4 regions of the Pseudoalteromonas sp. MBR-15 genome follow, and region 3 is predicted to be linked to each of the others. Evidence: predicted binding sites of a transcription regulator. Region 3 holds the regulator's gene; each other region holds the start of a gene.

Region 1 (4,217 bases), on a different contig from region 3:
CCCAAGCTGAGCAGTTAAGCCAAGCGGCTTCACAGCTTAAAATCGTCTCTAAAAAAACCAACGACGAAATTCAGCAAGAAAAACAACAAGTTGACAGTGTTAGCGCCGCAGTAACAGAAATGGCCTCTACGGTACTCGAAATTTCGCGAAATGCGCAACACACCAACAATGCAGCCGAAGAAGTGCAAAGCATTACAGCCGATGGCACCAAGCGTTCAACGCAGGCGCAATCGGTGATGACCGCACTTGCCAGCCACATCGGTGAGGCATCTAAAGTTGTTGCAGGGCTTGAGCAAGAAAGCGGCAATATTGGCGCTGTTGTTGATGTAATCAACTCAATTGCAGAACAAACCAATTTACTGGCACTCAATGCAGCCATTGAAGCGGCGCGTGCAGGTGAGCAAGGGCGAGGCTTTGCGGTGGTTGCTGATGAGGTACGCTCACTGGCAAGTCGTACACAAGAGTCGACCGATGATATTCGTAATATGATCACGCGTTTACAGCAAATAGCTCAAAAAGCATCCACCATGATGCAGCAGGGTCAAGAGCGTGCAGAAGGCTCTGTAGAGCAAACTCAAATTGTACTGCAAGCTCTGCAAGATATTGCAGGCTCAGTGACGAATGTACAAGACCAGAGTCATCAAATTGCGACCTCAACTGAGCAACAAACGGTGGTTGCTGAGGACATTAATAATAGCCTCGCGGCAATTAACCATTTAGTAAATAGTACAGCAGATCATGCACATGAGTTAGCAGACGAAGCACGCGATCTCAATGAGCTAGCTATTTCACTTAATAAAACGGTTAATCAATTTAAGTTGTGATTAGTCATTGAATTGTTCTAGGTGTGTGTTCTTGCTACTTATCATAAGTAACAAATCAGGCACCATGCAGTCGTCAATAAGAAATTTTTAACGCTGCAAACGACAGGTCTAAATCATTCACACTGATTTGAATTGGTATTGAGATAGATTGCAGATGTAATTAAAAACCCGATGTCACCTGAAGATGACATCGGGTTTTTATCGTCAGCCTTCCTTGTTACCTGTGGCGTAACCGCTTTAGTAAGTTCCATAAATAGTTGCCACTGTTGCTCATTCCATGTAGCAACTCCCTTGTTGTTCAGTCCGTGTAATAATTGCGCTTGTACTTGTTCCATTTTGTCACCTCCTTACGCTAGCTTCATCCATATTTGGCTCCTAGCCTAAACCAAAATCCTTGGTGTTTATCCTTTCACTTTATCCATAAAGCGTTGCCATTGTGCGCTTGTCCATAACGCCTTGTTACTTCCTTGCTGTCCTTTGTGCTGTGTTACATTTTCCATACTGTAAATCTCCTTGCAGTGTTGTCATCCATTATTACGTGTGCATTTCCTTGCCGTACACCCATTCCTTTGAACCGTGATTATTATCGCTTACCGATAATATACACAGCATGAATCAAACCTGGAATGTACCCTAATAAGGTTAAAATAATATTAATCCAGAATTGTGCCCCCAAACCTACCTGTAAAAATACGCCAAGAGGCGGAATTAAAACCGAGAAAATAATGCGTATTAAATCCATAACTCACTCCTTGAAAAAGATAAGCCCAGCCAAAGCTGGGCTATGGGGCGTGCTATTATTCAGCAACAATCTTAAGTTCATCGATGACTTTACGCACATCTTCAGCATTTTCAGCAATGCTCACTGCTAATTGCTTTTCTGCATCTGACTTAACCGTACCTTTTAGTGTAACAACGCCTTTATCTGTATCGACATCAATATCAGTGCCGCCTACTTCAGAGTTAAATAAATAACGTGTGGTGATCACTGTACTGATCTTCGCATCAGTTAAGTCACTTTCTACTGAGTCACCTTTATCTGCACTTGCTGCCTTAGACTTCATGTTTTTCACAACCGTTAATTTGTTATCAACAGCAGTTACACCGTCTAGGCTAAGTACAAGCTCTTCGGCTAACTCTTTGTCTAATTCACTATCAACTTTACCGGTTAATACAACTTTGCCGTTTTTTACGTCTGTGTTGATATCAAAATTATTTAGGTTAGTGTTCATAAGAAGCACAGTTTCTGCCTTACCATCAATCCAAGCATCTTTACTTTCATTTTCCCAGTTGCTTGCCTGAGCACTCATACTTGTTGCACCAATTACTAACGCAGCAATCATAGTCTTGTTGAATGTATTCATAATCTTTCTCCTTTTGATTAAAGACGAGATAACTAATGCGACTACGATGCCAACTTTTTATTTTTATATTATTCAATAAGTTAAATAGATATTCAGCCATGATTTATATTCGTTTCGGTAATTATTTACAGACAATTCGGTAAGAAGTTCACTCTGTTATAAAAATGACTAATTAATTGTCAATCTTATTAATCTATGGTTAATTTAACGAATGAAAGCCCACACACAAAAACATAAACCAATGAATATTAATAAAATAATTTTTGGCCTACACTTTGCTTTGTGATTAACATAACTTTAAAACTCAACAGGGAATTATCATGGCCGTCAAACTCGAAGATCGCCCCATCGAGCAAGTAAGAGAAGAAGTAATCGATCAACTTATCTATAACTACAGTCATGCAGTTATTTCAGCAGAAGCATTTGAACGAAGACTAGACCAAGCAATGGAAGCCACCAGCAATGAGGTGTTAATTGAGCTGGTTGCTGACTTAGAGTTAACAGCAGATATTGACTACAAGTCACATAAACATGCGCAGTTTAAACCTCACTATGCACATGGTAGCGATGCAGAAAGCCTGCAACTACGCAGTATTTTAGGTTCCAACGAGCGTAGCGGCCAATGGCTAGTCCCGAAAGAAATTCACCTAACTAACTGTTTAGGCTCAATTGAATTAGACTTTAGTGAAGCCGTTTTTCAGCACCAGCATGTCACCATCTACGTAAACTGTATTTTAGGCAGCGACGAAATCTACGTGCCAGAACATGTAAATGTAGTGTCAAAGTTGTTTAGTGTGGTAGGTAGCGTTGAAAATAAATCGGTTGCACTCAATAAAGGGCAAGGCCCCACAATTACGATAGAAGGTAATGTTTGGCTAGGCTCAGTAGAGATTAAAGTCAAACGCACCATGAAAGAAAAGTTCATCAGCTTTGCCAACAGCCTAAAAGCCAGCTGGAAAGAAATGAATAGAGTGCAATAACGAAATGCGAGTTGCGAAACCCCCTCGCGCGAAATAAATTTCACGCCTACATTAAACCGTAGGCGTTATGCTTGCATGGCGCGTTTGCGCAGCAACGTCTTTTATAAGATTCACGGCTAAAGCCCCCTACAAAAGATACACACTACACTCGTGGGAGGCGTTTTAACTATACAAGCTCGCTTTTCGTCACTCGTTGCCTATAACCTTTCACGGCTAAAGCCCTTCCTACAAGTGATGCACACTTCACTCGTGGGAGGCGTTTTAACTATACAAGCTCGCATCTCGCTTCTCGTCACTCGTTGCTTACAACCCTTTCACGGCTAAAGCCCCTCCTACAAGTGATGCACACTACACACGTAGGAGGCGTTTTAACGCCGAAAAAGCAAACCTTTTAAGCGGTATTAACAACCATCTCGATTTAGCTCGCATCTCGCTTTTCGCAGCTCGTTGCTTACAACCTCTTCGCGCGAAATAAATTTCACGCCTACATTAAACCGTAGGCGTTATGTTTACATGGCGCGTTTGCGCAGCAACGTCTTTTATAAAACGGCTAAAGCCCCACCTACAAGTGACACACATCACACGTGGGAGGTGTTTTAACACCAAAAAAGCAAACCTGTTCAGCGGCATTAAACAACCATCTCGATTTAGCTGTACTAGCTCGCATCTCGCCTTTCGTAACTCGTTGCTTACACCCTTTCACGGCTAAAGCCCCTCCTACAAGTGACACACATCTCACACGTGGGAGGCGTTTTAACGCCGAAAAAGCAAACCTTTTAAGCGACATTAAACACCCTTCACGGTTTAGCTCGCATCTCGCTTTTCGTCACTCGTTGCTTATTAATCTCGCTTCTCGTTACTTATTTCGCTCGTACTTCGCTGCTCGTTTTTTTCATCGCTAAAGATCATTATTTCTTTCACTTGGGATGTCACTGAAATATTCGACAAACTCGACTTCAAAGCCTGCGGGGTCAATAAAATACACGTTTTTTCGGTAAGGGTTTTCAGGGCCTAATTTATCCACTTCGTAGCCTGCATCTACAAGGCGT
Region 2 (4,217 bases), on a different contig from region 3:
ACGCACTAAACCTTCAAGACGAATAAACTCTTCACCGGTATTTAAAGTAAGCCACTTTTCGCCACGGATCACTAAGTTACCGTTCGGCAAAACTCGCATAACATTAACTGAAATATCACCAAATAAGCTGTTCGATTGATTCGATTTAGAATCACCTTTAAATGATGAATCTGAACCAATACCAAATTGGATACTATCACCACCTATATTCACAGGATTGCCGCCTAAACCAATGACTGGGTCAAGGCTTGCGTCAGTTTCTTTATCGGTTTCGGTTTTCGCCGCTTTGGTTGCCTGAGTCGATTCTTGCAGTTTAACCGTGATGATATCGCCTGCTCGCAACGCTTTTTTATCTGAATACAGGTCATTTGATAAATAACTATCAAATAATGAACCAGTGGGTACCATTTGCTCTGCTGCAGGCTCAGGATACATTGGCGCATAGTAAGGGTCATCCTGAACCACATGGTTATTTTGTGTTGCCATACAACCACCGAGCAATAACGCTGTTGATGTGACTAAGATAATGTTACGCATGCTGCCTCCTACCCATTATAACTGTTGGTTAATGTAACTAAGCATTTCATCAACAGCCGAAATCACTTTTGAATTCATTTCATAAATTCGCTGTGTTTCAATGAGGTTAACGAGCTCTTCTGTTACATTCACATTTGAAGTTTCAAGTGAACCTTGTACAACAGTTCCTAAACCATCAATACCGGGATTACCTTGCACAGGAGCCCCACTTACAGCCGTTTCGGTGTAAAGGTTTTGACCCATAGGCTCAAGGCCAGATGGATTGATGAAATCACTGATAGTTAGCTGACCAATAACAACATTGTCAGCTTGGCCTGAGATACGCACCGACACTTCACCATCTTGTGATACCGTAATTGATTGTGCATCGTCTGGCACATTCATCTCTGGTTGCACAGGAAAACCGGCTCCCGCGGTAACAATGCGGCCATCTTCATCGGTGGTAAATTGACCATTACGCGAATAAGCGATATTGCCATCTGGGAGTAAGACCTCAAAAAAGCCCGGTCCTGAAATCATCCAATCCAATGAATTTTCAGTGGTAAGCATGTTACCTTGTGAAAAGTTCTTTTGGTTAGCAACCACTTTCGCACCCGCGCCTAACATCAAACCTGATGGCATTTCAGTGTCTTGTGAGGAACGACCACCTGGCTGATTAATATTTTGATACAGTAAATCTTCAAATACGGCGCGGCTTTTTTTGTAACCGACCGTGCTGGCATTCGCGAGATTATTTGAGATCACCGAAATATCGGTTTGTTGGGCGTCAAGCCCGGTTTTACTGATCCACAATGCAGGATTCATAACTCTACCCTCTCAGTCATCTTAAACAATGCGTAACAGCTGATCTTGACGTTCATCAAGCTCTTCCGCTGTTTTCATCAATTTAACTTGTAATTCAAATTGGCGTTGATTGCTGATCATATCGACCATTTCGTGTACGGGGTTAACGTTGGACATTTCAAGGGTGCCCGAAAGCACTTTTACATTAGTTGAAATATCGCAAAAACCACATAAATCATTTACCAACATGTCTGGCTTTGGCCTAAATAAGCCATCATTGCCTTTTTCTAGTTGATTGTTATCGGCTTCGATTACCTTTAAGCGATCAACCACTTCTAAAAAGTTTGCAGGTGCCCCTTGTGGACGCACCTGAATTGACCCATCAGAACTAAATTCAATCTTCTCGATTGGTAAAGGCAAAATAATGGGGCCACCTTCGCCAATAACTTGACGACCATGACTGGTCATCAATGCGCCATCGGGAGTAATATTCAGCGTGCCTGTTTTGGTATAGGCTTCATTGCCCGATGCATCTTGTACGCTTAACCAACCCCGATCACTCATGGCAATATCAAGTTCTCGGCCTGTTTCAACAAAACCACCCGACTCCATGTTAGAACCTGGGCGCTCTTGCATTGCGAATACACGCGATGGCAAACCTTCGCCAAATGCTTGCATTGAGCGTGCTTGTGCAAAATCAGCTTTAAAGCCAGTGGTGTTTGCATTTGCTAAGTTGTTTGCCTTTAATTCAAGGCCACGCAAGCTTTGCTTTGCACCAGACATGGCAATGTAGACCATTTTGTCCATAACATTGACTCACTAAAAATACGATAACTATGAAATGCAATAAAAGTGCCAAAGTAAAATTGACGCGGAAATAAGCAAAGGAAAATAAAAAAAGGCTGCCAATAGAGGGGGCAGCCTTTCGTGTCGGATTAAACTTAGAGCCGCTAAAATTAACGGATCTGTAAGATATTTTGTTGTAATGTTGAGTTAACTTCTAAGGCACGTGAGTTCGCCTGGAAATTACGCTGTGCGCTGATAAGGTCAACCAGTTCATTCGTTAAGTTAACGTTTGATTGCTCAAGTGCTGATGAGTTAATTGAACCCAATGTGCCTGAGTTTGGCTCACCCGCAATAGGCTCGCCCGAGGTTAAACTTTTCTTCCAAGAAGTGTCACCCGCTTGTTGTAAGCCTTGAGAGTTTGAAAAGCGCACCATAGCCACTTGGCCTAAGAATGAAGTATCGCCATTGCTGTATGAAGCAACTACTTTTCCATCTGCACCAATATCAATGCCCGCTAAACGACCGACTGTCGCACCATCTTGCTCAAGTGCTTTTACTTCAAAGTTACTGGCGTATTGCGTAGGCACTTTATTAGCGGTGCCTGCTTCATCACGCCAATTAACCGTGATTTCATTCGGGAACTGTGCGCCATTACCAAGTAGTGTCGATAAACCTGACGAAGCATTTGAAGGCAAAATAATGTCATCAAATGTGGTTTCTGGAGCGGTTACGTTCGGTAAACCCGCCGCCGTGAACTCAAGTGTATCAATTGGCGTGTGTGCACCTGTGCCCGTTGCAGCACCTGAAGCATCAAACGCTTGACCATCCATTGTGGCGTACACTTCCCACGTATTTGGCGTTGCTGTAGGGTCTTGCTTTACAAAAAATAACTGCACAACATGCGGCTCACCTAATGAGTCATAAACAGTTGTTGAAGTAGACGAGTTATAGCTCGTGCTATCAGTTGGATCAAAGGTTGTCGTTGTTGGCGTATCGACACGTGCGTCTAAATTCATTGAGCTGTAGATATTACTCGTATGACGAGGCGAACCTGAAGCATCAGGAATTTGAATCGGTGAAGTAGTACTTAAACTTACCGACGTCGTATTACCCGTTGATGGGTCAACAGGGAAACCTTGCAGGTAGTTACCATTGGCATCAACAACAAAGTTATCTGAATTTAATTTAAATGCACCCGCGCGCGTATATGTAAAGTCTTGTGATGCGATGTCATCACTCATCGCAAAATAACCTTCCCCTGTGATTGCTAAATCAAGTGAGTTATTTGTGAATGATAACGACCCTTGGTGAAACTGTTGTGCAACCGTTGCTGTTTTAACACCGTCGCCGTTTTTTGTTTTACCAGAACTAAATACTGACGATGCGTACACATCAGCAAACTCAGCACGTGACTCTTTAAAGCCCGTTGTGTTTACGTTGGCAATATTATTTGCCGTTACGTCTAAATCTTTTTGTGCGGCTGCTAAACCTGTTAATGCAATATTGAAGCTCATAACTCACCTCTAACCTATCTCTTAGCCTAAGCTAACCCAAACCTTTTTAATTATGCGATTTCAGCTATATCAGTTAGCCTAACCGCACCCTCTTTTGTATTTACGATAATGCCGCTGCTGCCATTAATATTGACACTTTCAATGTTCTTAAAGGTTGCCAGAGGCATGCTACTGTAATCTCCATTTACGAAGCCTTCAGCGCTAATATTGTATTCGCCTTCAGGAAGAACATTGCCCTCACCATCTTTACCATCCCATTCGAAACGATGAGCACCGGCAGATTTCGATCCTAAATCAATAGTGCGAACTAATTGTCCCGTCGAATCAGTGATTCTTAACGTAAGAGATTCAACAGTTGTTTCTGCCACAACGGAACCTTTAGCTAAATTTTCGCCATCAAAGTCAATAGTCTCTGACTCAAGCAATGCTTGCTTACCCACTAACGTTGACGCTTGTAATGCCGAATTTGATGTCATGGATGCAGTGAGTGACTCAAATTTTGTGTTTAAATTTGAAATACCTTCTGCCATGGTAAAGTTCGTCATTTGCGCAATCATTTGATCGTTATCAGCAGGATTGCTCGGATCTTGAAACGAC
Region 3 (4,217 bases):
CGACATAAAAGTAATAATGAGCTTTTTGTCTTTTTTACCCAGTATTTTTTCGCGAATAGATTCGGCAAGCTGATGCACGCTGAGATCGGTCGTATCAATCATAAAATCGGCACGGGTGATCAAAACATCCAGTAATACTTTTTCTTGTTTAATCGCTAAATCAAGCGGCAGCGAGTCAATCGATAATGGGTGTAAGCGGCGTGTTTCAGAGAATCGTTTGATCAGTGTTTGATCATCACTATCTAAATAAAACAACGTGGGTTTTGCAAAGCCCGGTAAATACTCAAGAATATCGTTAAATTCTTGCTGTTCTTTCGGCAGGTTACGCACATCGATACTTACAGCAATTTTGTCGTAATTATCTGACACACTGCGTACTAACGAAGGAAGTAGGTTTACAGGAATATTATCAACGCAGTAATAGCCTAAGTCTTCAAGTACTCGTAAAGCGACCGATTTACCTGAACCAGAGCGACCGCTGATAATAATTAATTCCATTTATGCCTCTGATGCAATGACTTTAAACAGATCACTATCTGTTTTAGCACTGCGTAGCTGTTTACAAAATTCTTTGTCTTTAAGTCTATCAGCAATTGTTGATAAGGTCTTTAGATGAAGTTGACAGTCACCATCTGGTACGATGAGTGCGACAAAAATATCCACTGGACGATTATCAATTGCGTCAAAATTTATAGGTGACTCACTCACAATTACAAATGCGTGTGGCTGATCTGCACCGCTCATACGACCATGTGGAATCGCAATACCTCGGCCAATACCCGTGCTGCCCAATTTTTCTCTGTTCAATAGGGCATTGAGTATATCTTGCTGAGATAAATGAGGGAGCTGCTCATGAGCCAGTTCGCTGATAAATTCGAGAATTCTTTTTTTGCTATTAAAAAGGACCGCAGCTTTGCTGCAGTCCTGGTTAGTAAGTGAACTAAGTTTCATAATTTAGTGTCGAGCTAATTTCTCTTTGTGTTTAATTACTTGACGATCAAGTTTATCGATTAACGAGTCGATGGCTGCATACATATCTTGGTGTTCAGTAGAGGCAAATAACTCGCCTCCGTTTACATGTAAAGTTGCTTCTGCTTTTTGGCTTAGTTTTTCTACATCTAGAATGACATGAACATTATTAATGTGGTCAAAATGCCTTTCTAGTTTCGCAAACTTGGTGTTTACATAGTCTCTTAATGAATCTGTGATTTCTACATGACGACCAGTTAAATTTAGTTGCATAAGCATTTTCCTTCTATGTAAAACGTCTAAATCAGACTCTTACGCTGATTCGACGGAGGTATTGCTAGAGACTCTCGATATTTTGCTATTGTCCGTCTAGCTACTTTAATTCCTTGCTCAGCCAATATATCTGCAATTTTGCTATCACTCAATGGTTTAGCTGTGTTTTCTGCGGCGATTAGCTTTTTGATTAAAGCGCGAATTGCCGTAGATGAACACTCACCCCCATTTTCAGTGCTTACATGGCTGGAGAAGAAATATTTCAACTCAAAAATTCCCCGCGGGGTATGCATGTATTTTTGTGTTGTTACTCGCGAAATTGTTGATTCATGCATTTCGACCATTTCTGCGACATCATTTAATACCATGGGTTTCATGGCCTCAGGACCATGTTCAAAGAAAGCCTGTTGTTGTTGAACAATACAGTTAGTCACTTTTAATAACGTGTCATTACGGCTTTCTAAGCTTTTAATAAACCATTTTGCTTCTTGTAAATGAGAGCGAATAAATTGGCTATCACTGCTTGATTTTACAGAACGTGACATCGCCGCATAGTGGCTATTCACTCTGATTTTCGGCATGCAGTCTGGGTTTAGTTCAACTACCCAACGGCCTTTTATTTTTTTTACGGATACATCGGGTATCACGTATTCAGATTCTTCTCTAACAATGGTATCCGCAGGCTTTGGATTTAAGCTGTGGATCAATGTCATGACTTCTTTCAGCTCACTTTCTTTAAGCTTAGTCTTTTTCATCAAAGTGCGATAGTCACGACTCGCTAATAATTCAATATGTTCTGATAACACCATTTTAGTTTCAGCTAAATAGGGGGTGTCAGCATCGAATTGGCGTAATTGAATACACAAACATTCTTGTAAACTACGGGCGCCAATACCGACAGGATCGAATAATTGAATTCTTTTTAAGACAGCTTCGACTTCATCAAGTTCGATTTCTTCTTCATCGTTATTTTGATTGAAGCTTTCAACAATGTCTTCGCAGCTTACGGTTAAAATACCCGAATCATCAATTGCCTCAACAATCGCAACGGCAATCGCTTCGTCTGTTGGGCTGAATGGAGTCAGTTGTAACTGCCACATTAGGTATTCGTGGAGAGTTTCGGTTGATGCGCCTTGGTAAATTGACTCATCTTCAGGCATTGGACCTGAGGAACTTGATGGGGCAGCACTCATGTACTCATCCCACGTAACATCCATTGCTAAGTCGTCACTTACGGTGTCTTTGTTGAGGGCATCACTGCTTTCTTGCTCGTACTCGCTCGCAGCTTCGTCAGCCGACGCGCTTAGTTGGGTATCGTCAGATTCGGCTTTTTGCTCGTTTTTGCCAATACTCTCTTCTGCATAATCTGCTTCTTCAACTTCAAGCAAAGGGTTAGAGTCTAACGCTTCTTGAATTTCTTGCTGGAGATCCAATGTACTGAGCTGCAACAAACGGATAGCCTGTTGCAGTTGTGGAGTCATTGTAAGTTGCTGGCCCATGCGCAGCTGTAATGATTGCCTCATGTATCCCTAACAATCCTTTTTAGTCTTATCAAACAATAGAACGATGCCGTTAACTATTTATTTGATTTATTGTCATTGTTATAAGTCTAGCAGATGCTCTAGTCGGTGGCGTATTTAAAGCCTGAATTGCTCGCCTAGATACACATCGCGTACAGTTTGGTCGGCTAACACATGTTCAGGTGTACCTGATGCAATTAGCTCCCCATGAGAAACAATGTAGGCTTTTTCACAAACATCAAGGGTTTCTCTCACATTGTGGTCAGTAATTAATACACCAATACCACGATTTTTTAAGTGCTCAATAATTTTCTTTATATCTAACACTGAAATAGGATCAACACCAGCAAAAGGCTCATCGAGCAAAATAAATTTAGGGTCAGCGGCCAGTGCACGTGCTATTTCAACACGACGGCGTTCACCCCCTGACAATGCCATACCTTGGCTGTCACGAATGTGTTGAATGCTAAATTCATCAAGTAAACTGTTAAGTGTTTCTTCGCGGCCTTGTTTATTGAGATCTTTACGGGTCTCTAAAATGGCCATTAAGTTTTGATAAACAGTCAGTTTTCTAAAAATCGATGATTCTTGTGGCAAATAGCCAATACCTAAGCGAGCGCGGCTGTGCATTGGCAATAAGGTGATGTCGTTATCATCAATGCTTATTTTACCTTTGTCACTGGGCACTAATCCCACAATCATGTAAAAGGTGGTTGTTTTACCTGCGCCATTTGGCCCAAGTAAACCGACAATGCTGCCAGCTTCTACCTCAAGGCCTACATTTTTTACAACTTGGCGACCCTTATAGCTTTTAGCTAATAGCTCTGCTTTTAGTGTGCTCATGGCTGGCCTTCATCGTTCTTTTTGTTATCAACAGGCACTAAAATAGTGTGTACACGATCGGTCGAGTTTTCATCTTTCTCGGCACTTATCAGTTGCTGTTCCATATCGTATGTAATGCTCTTGGCACTGACTTTTTGGCCTGCTTGAGTCACTTGTGCATTGCCAACGAGTGTTAATAAGCGTTTAGCAACATCGTATCGAACTTCTTCAGCACTGGCGCTCATAATAGTGCCGTCAGCTTGTTTTTCTTCAAAGTAAGCGGGCTTTCCTGTGGCAATAATTAATTCAACCGTGCCTTCAACTTCACCTGCATGTGCTTCGAGTCGATCCGCTGTAATACGACGGTTACCATGTATGATCTCGACATTATCTTCGAAGATACCAATGCCATTTTTTAGCTGACCTTCTTGGCGATCAGAGCTAATGCTGATTGGTGTGCCAGCCTGCTCAGCAGCTGCGCCAGAAAACGCAATCAATAAGCTTGGGATCAGGAGTAATTTCTTAAGTTTATTGGTCATAGTATATGGTTCGTGTATGGTTAGTTAACTCAACAATTTCGGCTTTTAAATCGGCTTTTAAACCTTTACCGGTAATTTTTAAATTCGGCCCTGT
Region 4 (4,217 bases), on a different contig from region 3:
AATGCCGATTTATGCATTAACAGCACACAGCGAAGCGGCTGACATAGAGCAATCCGTTGCGGCGGGCATGAATAAACACCTCACTAAACCCATTGTTGCCAGTACACTGTTTTTGGCGATGAGTGAGCTTGAAGTACAGAAACAGGCTTTTTTTGACCGTACGTTTGTTCTCACTCAGTTTTCAAATAATACAGAATTAGTATTAACTATGCTGTCAAAGTTTGCGACCATGGCAGCACAACAGCTATTACAAATTTCAACATTAAAGACCACCGATGAGTTGATCAGAGTTGTCCATAATGTGAAAGGGTCGGCCGGTAATCTAGGCTTTAAACGTTTGTCAGCCTGCGCTCAGCAATGTGAGGCTAAGCTTAAAGCACAAGGCGAACTCCCTGAGTTATTAAACGATGAGTTGCAGTGGCAGATTAAACAAGTCATTGCATTTATCATCGAACAAGGATCTACAGATGCTAAAAAGAGCCAAGGTACTGATTGTTGATGACGATCCGTTGAACCGTTTGGTATTAGAAAAAACATTACAGCAAGATTATGATGTTTTTTGTGTTGAAAGTGGTGAAAAGGCACTGACGTTTTTAAAAACACAGTCCGTTGATTTATTGATTCTGGATATTGTTATGCCCGGTATTGATGGGTATGAGGTACTGAGCAAAATAAAAGAAAATACCGTCACAAATATGCTGCCTGTTATTTTTATTTCTGCTAATTCGAGCCATGACGACGAAGCAAAAGGCCTCGAGTTGGGGGCGATGGATTATATAACTAAACCCTTTAGTGCTGCGATTGTTCGTGCGCGTGTGCGTAATCAGTTATTAATCAAACAAAAAAATGACTTGCTCGAAATGTTAGCGTCAATCGATGGCCTGACTGAAATTCCTAATAGACGTTATCTAGATGAAAACCTTGCCCGAGAATGGCGTCGCTGTCGTCGCGATCAAACCCCTTTGTCTGTATTACTTATGGATGTGGATCATTTTAAACGGTTTAATGATTGCTATGGCCATCGAGCGGGTGATGATTGCTTAAAACGAATTGCTCATGCGCTTGTTGGGGCCTGCGAGCGAGGCAGTGACTTTGTGGCGCGCTATGGGGGGGAAGAGTTCGCGGCCGTTTTGCCTAATACAACGGCAACACAAGCAATCGCATTTGCTAATAAATTACGACATGCAGTGAGTAATTTAGGTATTCCCCATACCGCTTCGTTAAATTCGGATCATGTGACAATTAGTATCGGCATTGCGACCACAGAAACAGGCCAAGTATACGCTGAACAAACGCTGCTTGAAGAAGCTGACTTAGGGTTATATCAGGCTAAAGATGGCGGACGTGACCAAGTTGTGTCGCGATTAGTGAATGTGAGTGGGTAAAGAGTAGGCAAGGCCTACTCTGCCATTTTTGGCTAATTAGCCATTGCTCAGTGATTTATAAATGGTATCACCAACGCCAATTAGCTTATCGTTTTTAAATACCAGTGGTGTGCACTCATCTTTTGTCATTTTACCATCAGAGTGAATGCTATGAGTTGCATAAAACAATACTTGGTAAACATCGTCACCTTGTTTTAGTAATTCAGTGAAGTTAGGGGTGTGAAGTTTATTAAGTACCACTTGGTAGTTAGTATCAAGTGCAAGAGTCGAAATGATTTCGCGGTTATTTTTGTGCTGTTTTTGCCAGCTCGTCGATGAATCACCTGCCCAATGTGTTTCAGCTTCACCATCAGATACTGCAATGACACAGCCAGTTAAAAATGGTGCAGTAAGCGCTGCAATTAAAAGTGCTTTTTTCATTATTTTTTATCCCTAGAATTTAATGTTTATGTTGCTCTTAATTAGCAATCAGCTTGCCACATTTTAAAAAGTAAATTAAATCAAGTGATTAGCTTTTAATTGGTCAATTGGCTAGGAGCTTTTTTGCAAACCAGTTCGCTCAATTGACCAAAAAATTGCAATTTAGACCAACCTATTGCGCTCATTTCCTTGGTTAAATGCTTTGATATTTAACGCGATTTCTTTCACTAAGCGAATAATAGACTCTTTACTTGCCCAGGCAATGTGCGGCGTAAGTAATAAATTGTCGCCAGTGTATTGGGCAAGTGGGTTATCTGCCTCGGCGGGTTCTTTGCTGAGTACATCAACACCCGCGCCAGCAATCACATTATTGGCAAGCGCAGATGCTAAATCAGCCTCATTAATAATCCCCCCACGGGCAGTATTAATAAGGATGGCAGAGGGTTTCATCATGTTCAGCTCATGAGCCGCAATTTGATCGCGAGTTTCTTCTGTTAACGGGCAGTGAACACTGATTATATCAGCCGTTTTTAATGCTTGCTCAAAACTAACGCGACCTTCACGCGGTGTATGTCCTTTACGTTCACTGATAATTACATGGGCACCAAATGCGGTTGCAACTTCAGCAACCGCTTTGCCCAACGAGCCGTAGCCAATAATTGCTAAGGTTTTCCCCGCAATTTCATTAAAGCTGTAATCTAAGCGACAAAACATCGGACTCTGCTGCCATAAACCTTGCTGGCAATCACGAATATACTTGTGTGTGTTACCAAGCAGATTGGTGATCAATGTAAACGTGTGTTGAACCACTGAAGGTGTTGAATATCCGGCCACATTGGTCACGGCAATGTTATGGGCTTTTGCTGCTGGTAAATCAATATTATTGGTGCCAGTTGCAGCAACGCAAATTAATTTTAAATGAGGTAACTGCGCCATTGCTTGTTGATTTATAACTACTTTATTCGTTACTACAACATCAGCGTCTTGGCAGCGTTCAATTAATTCGTGTTGATTAGTTAGGTTATAGCAAGTGAGTGAACCTAATTGTGCCAGCTCATCTAACGAAGTGTCTGCTAATGTGGCGGCATCAAGGACGACGATATTCATATACTTTCCTTATTAATTTTTGCTTGACCTTAGGGTGTACTCCAAGGTTTATAGTGAGCATAATAAATAAACGCTTCACAATGGAGACAGTGATGAAAATAGGTGAGTTTGCCCGTCAATTAGGCGTCTCAACAGATACGTTAAGGTACTACGAAAAACATGGTTTGTTAACGCCAAGTTCGCGTTCTGAGGTGGGATATCGGTTTTACTCTGATGCAGATTACAAGCAAATGTCGTTCATTTTGCGGGCAAAAAACGTTGGTTTTAGTCTGTCTGAAATAAAAGAGTTATTGCAAATTAAGTTTCATAAAAATCAGCATTCATGTCATGAGGTTAAAGCAATGACATTACAAAAACGTGATTTAGTGGCCGCACGCATTGCTGAACTCACGCGTTTTTATGACTCTCTTTCATTATTAGCAGATAAATGTTGTGGTGGTGAAGAGCCCGCAGAGAACTGCTCGATACTGACGACACTGGAGGATATTGATGGACTTACTCAATAATTTTTGGCAGTTATTCTTATTATCTGCCCCATGGCTAATGTTAGGTTTATTGATTGCTGGTTTATTAAATGTGTATTTACCGGCCAATTTTCTCAATCGTCACTTAGGAAAAGAGGGGCTTTGGACAACCATTAAGGCTGCTTTTATTGGTGCGCCTATGCCATTGTGTTCGTGTGGTGTTATTCCAGCAGCAATTGGGCTTAGAAGAGCGGGAGCATCGAAAAGCGCGACGACGGCATTCTTAGTTTCAACACCCGAAACGGGCGTTGATTCAGTGTCAGTCTCGTATGTTTTATTGGGGCCATTTATGGCCATTATACGCCCAATCGCAGCGGTGTGCAGTGCGATAGCTGCGGGTGTCTTGGTTGGGAAAGACCATGAAATTCATTCACAGCATAAGCATCAAGCCGCCACTGCAGATGATAATAGTGCAGGCTGTTGCAGCAGTAATACTTCGGCTGAAGTTAAAAAAGAGCCGAGCTGTTGCAGCAGTAATACCGCAGCTGAAGTTAAAAAAGAGTCGAGCTGTTGCAGCAGCAATACTTCGGCTGAAGTTAAAAAAGAGCCGAGCTGTTGCAGCAGTAATGCTTCGGCTGAAATTAAAAAAGAGCCGAGCTGTTGCAGCAGTAATACCTCAGCTGAAGTTAAAAAAGAGTCGAGCGGCTTTAGTACTGAAGATTCTGCATCGATAAAAACAGACCGTTGCTGTAAAAGCGAAAAGCCCAGTCTTTCGATAGAGAGCCGTGTTGCTAAATTTAAACGCGCTATTCGTTTTAGCTGCAATAAACTGTTAGAAGAC

Evidence for each region. The regulator sigma-54, encoded in region 3, starts transcription at its own class of promoters, with help from an activator protein. The targets are predictions, from matches to a motif close to GTTGGCACGNNNNTNGNNT.
Region 1: ACSSVW_RS20010 (BON domain-containing protein) is a predicted target of sigma-54. The motif match lies at 2,224-2,242, and genes of this name have one in related genera.
Region 2: ACSSVW_RS08125 (flagellar basal body rod protein FlgF) is a predicted target of sigma-54. The motif match lies at 2,162-2,180, and genes of this name have one in related genera.
Region 4: ACSSVW_RS10055 (DUF3192 domain-containing protein) is a predicted target of sigma-54. The motif match lies at 1,848-1,866, and genes of this name have one in related genera.

Annotation. Positions count from the first base shown of each region.
Region 1 is NZ_JBRJHH010000024.1:6,384-10,600, forward strand. It holds gene ACSSVW_RS19995 (methyl-accepting chemotaxis protein) at 1-824, shown strand, start outside; gene ACSSVW_RS20000 (hypothetical protein) at 938-1,159, opposite strand; gene ACSSVW_RS20005 (YqaE/Pmp3 family membrane protein) at 1,408-1,566, opposite strand; gene ACSSVW_RS20010 (BON domain-containing protein) at 1,622-2,188, opposite strand; gene ACSSVW_RS20015 (LiaF domain-containing protein) at 2,509-3,168, shown strand; gene ACSSVW_RS20020 (VOC family protein) at 4,067-4,217, opposite strand, start outside.
Region 2 is NZ_JBRJHH010000004.1:308,184-312,400, forward strand. It holds gene flgH (flagellar basal body L-ring protein FlgH) at 1-537, opposite strand, end outside; gene flgG (flagellar basal-body rod protein FlgG) at 553-1,341, opposite strand; gene ACSSVW_RS08125 (flagellar basal body rod protein FlgF) at 1,363-2,127, opposite strand; gene flgE (flagellar hook protein FlgE) at 2,277-3,620, opposite strand; gene ACSSVW_RS08135 (flagellar hook assembly protein FlgD) at 3,671-4,217, opposite strand, start outside.
Region 3 is NZ_JBRJHH010000003.1:327,126-331,342, reverse strand. It holds gene rapZ (RNase adapter RapZ) at 1-498, opposite strand, end outside; gene ptsN (PTS IIA-like nitrogen regulatory protein PtsN) at 499-951, opposite strand; gene hpf (ribosome hibernation promoting factor) at 955-1,242, opposite strand; gene ACSSVW_RS06545 (RNA polymerase factor sigma-54) at 1,269-2,765, opposite strand; gene lptB (LPS export ABC transporter ATP-binding protein) at 2,880-3,605, opposite strand; gene lptA (lipopolysaccharide transport periplasmic protein LptA) at 3,602-4,123, opposite strand; gene lptC (LPS export ABC transporter periplasmic protein LptC) at 4,113-4,217, opposite strand, start outside.
Region 4 is NZ_JBRJHH010000006.1:118,089-122,305, forward strand. It holds gene ACSSVW_RS10045 (PAS domain-containing hybrid sensor histidine kinase/response regulator) at 1-499, shown strand, start outside; gene ACSSVW_RS10050 (GGDEF domain-containing response regulator) at 468-1,385, shown strand; gene ACSSVW_RS10055 (DUF3192 domain-containing protein) at 1,422-1,805, opposite strand; gene ACSSVW_RS10060 (D-2-hydroxyacid dehydrogenase) at 1,968-2,912, opposite strand; gene zntR (Zn(2+)-responsive transcriptional regulator) at 3,005-3,418, shown strand; gene ACSSVW_RS10070 (SO_0444 family Cu/Zn efflux transporter) at 3,402-4,217, shown strand, end outside.